Regions from separate parts of the Pantoea sp. X-Soil-TKNS-1279 genome, predicted to be linked through region 2. Evidence: predicted binding sites of a transcription regulator. Region 2 holds the regulator's gene; each other region holds the start of a gene.
What was found. Region 2 encodes PurR, which represses purine synthesis genes. Its sites were predicted from a motif close to CANGCAAACGTTTGCNTG; they were not measured.
Positions count from the first base shown of each region.

Region 1: rbsD (D-ribose pyranase) is a predicted target of PurR. The motif match lies at 1,069-1,086, and genes of this name have one in related genera.
Region 3: serA (phosphoglycerate dehydrogenase) is a predicted target of PurR. The motif match lies at 1,069-1,086, and genes of this name have one in related genera.

Region 1 covers NZ_AP035948.1:4,298,702-4,300,905, reverse strand. Annotated here, with positions in the region: gene AC6I8N_RS20170 (YgiW/YdeI family stress tolerance OB fold protein) at 1-42, shown strand, start outside; gene AC6I8N_RS20165 (carbohydrate-binding protein) at 73-828, opposite strand; gene rbsD (D-ribose pyranase) at 1,100-1,519, shown strand; gene rbsA (ribose ABC transporter ATP-binding protein RbsA) at 1,527-2,204, shown strand, end outside.
Region 2 covers NZ_AP035948.1:1,962,001-1,964,204, reverse strand. Annotated here, with positions in the region: gene AC6I8N_RS09330 (C40 family peptidase) at 1-330, shown strand, start outside; gene cydH (cytochrome bd-I oxidase subunit CydH) at 393-482, opposite strand; gene purR (HTH-type transcriptional repressor PurR) at 768-1,793, shown strand; gene punR (DNA-binding transcriptional activator PunR) at 1,790-2,204, opposite strand, start outside.
Region 3 covers NZ_AP035948.1:3,499,739-3,501,942, forward strand. Annotated here, with positions in the region: gene serA (phosphoglycerate dehydrogenase) at 1-989, opposite strand, end outside; gene rpiA (ribose-5-phosphate isomerase RpiA) at 1,269-1,928, opposite strand; gene AC6I8N_RS16355 (LysR family transcriptional regulator ArgP) at 2,088-2,204, shown strand, end outside.

The DNA.
Region 1 (2,204 bases), 2.0 Mb from region 2:
GCCATTGAACTGGACGTGAAACAGGTCAGAAAACTCCCCTGATAATCTGGCGGGGCTGCTCCGGCAGCCCGCTTATAATTCCAGCCAGACGGAATGTTCTCCTGGCGTATTCCCCTGCGTCCAGTACGCCGCTTTCCAGGCTTTTCCCTGCCAGCTGACTTTATCTTTGCGGGAATAAGACATTGATTTGTTCCATTCCCGCAACTGCTCCGGATCTGCAAACTTCCAGCCTGCGCCATTAGCGGGTGTAGATTGTGTCCATTTTGTCGCGATGTACTTAATCCCGGCGAAGGTGACCTTATCTCCCGCCATATATGTGTTTTCTTCACCCCAGTCGGGAAATTCAGTGGGTTTAGCCAGATTTTCCTCAACGGATGAATAAAACGGGGAAATGGCGGTCATGGTGACTTGCCGGGTATCGATGTTGCCATCTTTGTCCGTTACGCTGACTTCATAAACTGCAATGCCGGTATGGTTTGTCGGGACCAGCGCTGTTGCTTTCGCTTGATTAACCTCGGTTCTCCATCCTCCCCCCGGTTTTTCCTGCAACCAGAAGACACCCTTTCCTTCTGCTACTCGCCAACGGAAAGAGACAGCATTCTGACTTGCAGAAGCATCCAGTTCATACAGGACGGATTCTTCTGCTGAACTTGTAACACTAAAATCGGCAGAAGCGATGGCGACAGGGCCTGTCGTGGCGTAATTAGCTGTTATGTCCCCCTCATTGGCATAAGCGGCGGCCACCAGTGAAACGGTAATCAAGCTGGTGAGTGCTTTTAATTTAAAATCCATTAGCTTCGATCCTTCGATTCCTGCGTTGTTATCCATGACAAATACACATTTCGTTACCTCTGAAAAAACTTAACATAAGGATGAGAAGGGAATTTCTTCTGACTGCGTGGGGTATTTCTCTTCTTCATTGTGAAAATTCTTATGCTGTTGTCAGCGGAGGTTGATTTATTCCTCGCCTAACTCAAATATTTTCTGGCACAAGCGAAACGTTTCGATGGTGATCACATTTCCGTGATGCCGCCATTGAGTTGCTATGCATTTTTTATACACTCCGGTCAGCGAAACGTTTCGCTGTGGAGTGGAAGAAATGAAAAAAGGTCGCTTGTTAAACGCTGAAATCTCTCATGTGATTGCCCGTCTGGGACACACGGATACGCTGACGATTGCCGATGCGGGTTTACCCATTCCTGTGGGGCCGCAACGTATTGATCTGGCGCTGACGCCGGGTACGCCCGAGTTTTTACAGGTTGTTGAGGTGGTCACTCAGGAGATGCAGGTTGAGAGCGCCCTGATGGCGGAAGAGATCAAGCAGTTCAACCCGCAGCTCCATAGCGCACTGCTCGCCGTGCTCGATGCCTTGCAACGACACCAGGGAAATACCATCGCTATTCGTTACACCAGTCATGAACAGTTCAAACAACAGACTCAGCGTAGTCAGGCGGTCATTCGCAGCGGAGAGTGTTCTCCGTATGCGAATGTCATCCTGAGCGCGGGCGTTACCTTCTGAGGCCGCTATGCAACCGTTATTGCAACTCAAAGGGATTGAAAAGTCATTTCCCGGTGTGAAAGCGCTGAAAGGGGCTTCACTGGCCGTCTGGCCTGGTCGGGTGATGGCGCTGGTGGGAGAAAATGGTGCCGGTAAATCCACCATGATGAAAGTGCTGACCGGTATTTACAGCATGGATGCCGGATCGCTGCATTGGCTGGGTAAAGAAACCACGTTCTCCGGGCCAAAAGCGTCTCAGGAAGCGGGCATTGGCATCATTCATCAGGAACTTAACCTGATCCCGCAATTGACGGTGGCGGAGAACATCTTCCTTGGCCGCGAATTTGTGAACCGTTTTGGCCGCATCGAGTGGAAAAAGATGTATGCCGAGGCGGATGCGCTGTTAGCGCGTCTGAACCTGCGTTTTAACAGCCATAAGCTGGTGGGTGATTTGTCGATTGGCGACCAGCAGATGGTGGAGATCGCCAAGGTTCTCAGCTTTCAGTCGCGCGTCATCATCATGGACGAGCCGACGGATGCGCTGACCGATACCGAAACCCTGTCATTGTTCCGCGTGATCAATGAGTTGAAAGCGCAGGGTTGCGGCATTGTCTACATTTCCCACCGCATGAAAGAGATCTTTGAGATTTGCGATGACGTCACGGTGTTCCGTGACGGTCAGTTTATTGCCGAACGTCCAGTCAGC
Region 2 (2,204 bases):
CCGCATACCGGTTTCGATTGCAGCGGTCTGGTGTGGTACGCCTATAAAGACCTGGTCAAATATAAATTCCCGCGCACTGCCAACGAAATGTATCACCTGCGTGATGCGGCACCGATTAAGCGCGATATGCTGGAGAAAGGGGATTTGGTGTTCTTCCGCATCAATAATCGCGGCACTGCCGATCATGTCGGTGTTTATCTTGGTAATGGCAAATTTATCCAGTCGCCTCGTACCGGTAAAGATATTCAAATCAGTGCATTGGGTGAGGATTACTGGCTGAAACACTACGTCGGGGCACGCCGTATGATGACCCCCAAAACTATCCGCTAAAAAACGCCCGATACCCGATAAAACAAGAAGCCGGACCCTGATTTTCAGGTCCGGCTTTTTTATTAATGAAGGATCGCGGTGAAGCTGAACACGATAATCATTAGTAGCGCGCCCACAGTGGTAAACAGCGCCAGTTTCAGGTCTGTACTCATCACAACTCCTTAGTCACAATAAATGAAGGGTTATCGTAATTTTCTCACAGCCTCCGGCAAAAATCTCGTCTTATCCGCGCCAGCTTGCTAGAATCGCCGCCTTTCGTTGCGCAACAGATTTTGCGCACGCTGTGTTTGCGGCAAGTTAAAGCGTTATTGACCAGGTGTTAATGTCTTTTTCTTCGCCATTCGCCCCGAAAATCGGGGCGCAAAACCATTAGCAGACGCAAACGTTTAACAATATACTTATCAGTTAGTTGCGATAAGCCCGGGAGTACCATTTTCATGGCAACAATTAAAGATGTGGCGAAACGCGCCGGTGTCTCCACCACCACGGTTTCGCATGTCATCAACAAGACGCGTTTTGTCGCGGAAGAGACGCGTAACGCCGTATGGGAAGCGATCAAAGAGCTGCATTACTCGCCCAGCGCCGTGGCGCGCAGCCTGAAAGTCAACCACACCAAAACGCTGGGGCTGCTGGCCACCTCCAGTGAAGCCCCCTATTTTGCCGAGATAATCGAGGCGGTGGAAAACCACTGTTTCGATCGCGGCTACACGCTAATCCTGGGCAATGCGCATAACGACCTGCAAAAACAGCGCGCATATCTGTCGATGATGGCGCAGAAGCGTGTCGATGGCCTGTTGGTGATGTGTTCAGAATACCCTGACGACCTGCTGACCATGCTGGAAGAGAACCGTAATATCCCGATGGTGGTGATGGACTGGGGCGCATCGCGTGGCGATTTTACCGATACGGTGCAGGACAATGCGTTTCAGGGTGGCTATCTCGCCGGGCGTTACCTGATTGAACGCGGTCATCGTGACATTGGTGCCATCCCCGGACAAATGGAGCGCAACACCGGCGGTGGCCGCCATGCCGGTTTCATGCAGGCGCTGAATGAGGCAGGCATCACCGTGCGGCCCGAGTGGATTGTGCAGGGCGATTTTGAACCGGAATCCGGATATCAGGCGATGCAGCAGATCCTCAATCAGAAGCAACGCCCGACTGCTGTGTTCTGCGGTGGCGATATCATGGCGATGGGCGCGATCTGTGCTGCGGATGAAATGGGTCTGCGGGTCCCGCAGGATATCTCAGTGATCGGCTATGACAACGTGCGCAACGCGCGTTATTTCACGCCGGCGCTGACCACTGTTCATCAACCTAAAGCTCAGTTAGGCGAAAAAGCGTTGGAAATGCTGCTGGATCGTATCACCAGCAAACGTGAAGAGCCGCAGACCATCGAAGTTCAGCCAACGCTGATTGAACGCCGTTCAGTCGCTGACGGCCCGTTCCGCGACTACCGCCGCTAAGTTTCCGTTTCGCTCAACCATTCATGGTTGAGCGTTTCGGCATCGCCGAGATAACTCAGCAACCAACCCAGAGCCGGCGAGTTCCGTAGTTCCGACCAACTGACACAGCATGGGCTCTCCGGGAACGGCGTGGGTAACGGTAACTCGGTTAATGCTCCGCTATCCAGCAATGGCCGGGCTAAATGGCCCGGCACCATCCCTACGCAGAGTCCCGCCAGCAGGCAGTCAACGCCGGTTTCCCATTCCGGCACCACCAGCCGGCGTTGATTATCTAACGTCCAGGTCATGCGCCGCGGCAACGCCCGTGAAGTGTCTTCCAGCACCAGAGAAGGCCAGGCCCGCAACGTTTCGTCATCCAACAAGGTACTTTTTGCCAACGGATGATCGGGGCTGACCACGCAGCGCCAGTTC
Region 3 (2,204 bases), 1.5 Mb from region 2:
ACTTCCGGGAAGTTAACAGCAGACAGGGTTGAACCGTTGTCAGAATACTTCGCCAACTTGCCAGAGACTTCCAGACCGATGTTTTCCTGCGCTTCCTGCGTCGAACCACCGATATGTGGCGTCAGAATCACGTTATCGAATTCACACAGCGGTGAATTGAACGGATCGCTGTTGGTCGCCGGCTCCACCGGGAACACGTCAATCGCCGCACCCGCCAGATGTTTGTTGGACAAGGCATCGCACAGCGCCGGAATATCAATCACCGTACCGCGTGCGGCGTTAATCAGCAGCGCACCTGGCTTCATCAGCGCCAGTTCAGCGGCACTGATCATATTCTGCGTTGATGGGGTTTCCGGTACGTGCAGGCTGACCACATCACTCATGTTGAGCAGGTCAGACAGGTGACGCACCTGTGTGGCGTTGCCCAGCGGCAGTTTGTTCTCGATATCGTAGAAAAACACATGCATGCCAAGGCTTTCCGCCAGCACACCGAGCTGCATACCGATGTGGCCATAGCCGATGATACCCAGCTTCTTGCCACGAGCTTCATAGGAACCCGCTGCAATTTTATTCCAGATACCGCGGTGCGCTTTGGCGTTCGCTTCCGGGATGCCACGCAGCATCAGCAGCATTTCACCAATCACCAGTTCGGCAACCGAACGGGTGTTGGAGAACGGGGCGTTAAACACCGGCACGCCACGTTTTGCTGCTGCATTCAGGTCAACCTGGTTGGTGCCGATACAGAAGCAGCCAACCGCAACCAGTTTTTCAGCCGCAGCGAAAATCTCTTCGGTCAGTTGGGTACGGGAACGGATACCAATGAAGTGTGCGTCACGAACGGAGGACTTCAGCGTCTCCGCATCCAGTGCACCTTTGTGGAATTCGATGTTGGTGTAACCTGCTGCGCGCAGGTTATCCAGCGCACTCTGATGGACACCTTCCACCAGCAGGAACTTAATCTTGTCTTTTTCCAGTGATAACTCTGCCATTTCCCGACCCTATTCAGAATTCAACGAGGGCTGCCATAAGCCAGCCTTCTGTCAAAATATCAAAAAATTCGTTTGCAGCAAGACAATCGATTGCCTCGACCTCAGCACGCGTCAGCGCTACGGCAGCACAATGCCGTACAAAATCGGGATATGCGTACAGAGCGAAGAATGAACCTGCTGTTGATGACTGTTTTGTGACATAAGTCACCGAATTTCAGCATACGAAGAAAAGATGTTTTGCGTATGGAAATAAGCGGCGCTGCAACAGCGCCGGACAGATCATTTGGTAATGGTTTTTACGCCATCAGCAGTGCCGATCAGCGCGACATCAGCGCCGCGTGCTGCAAAAAGCCCTACCGTCACCACACCAGGCAGCGCATTGATGGCTTTTTCCAGCGCGATCGGATCGAGGATGCGTAGATTGTGCACGTCGAGAATAATGTTGCCGTTATCGGTCACCACGTTCTGACGATATTCTGGCAGGCCGCCCAATTTCACCAGTTCACGCGCCACATAGGAACGCGCCATCGGGATCACTTCAACCGGCAGCGGAAAGTGGCCCAATACATCCACTTCTTTCGAGGCATCGGCAATACAGATAAATTTCTCAGCCACGGCGGAGACAATTTTCTCACGCGTCAGCGCCGCGCCGCCGCCTTTAATCATCTGCATCTGCGGATTGATCTCATCAGCACCGTCGACATATACCGAGAGCGAATCCACTTCATTGAGATCAAACACATGAATGCCGAGGGATTTCAGTTTCTGCGTTGAGGCTTCCGAGCTGGAAACTGCGCCCTCAATTTGATGCTTAATCGAACCTAACGCATCAATAAAATGAGCAGCGGTCGAACCGGTGCCAACGCCAACAATGGTGCCCGGCTGCACATATTGCAGTGCTGCCCAACCTACCGCTTTTTTCAGTTCATCCTGGGTCATGGTATGTTTAAAACCTGTGCGACAACGAGGTGCGCGTAGTATAAAACAAGGCGGCGTAAAAAAGCGCGGCTGTTAAAGGCTTTGTAACTCAGTGCACAAAAACCATCTTTTGATTTTTTGTGGCATAGTACCCTCCATCCTGAACGAGAGAGAACAACAATGAAACGCCCGGATTATCGAACGCTTCAGGCGCTGGATGCTGTGATTCGTGAACGCGGCTTTGAGCGCGCCGCGCAAAAACTTTGTATTACGCAGTCTGCGGTGTCGCAGCGTATT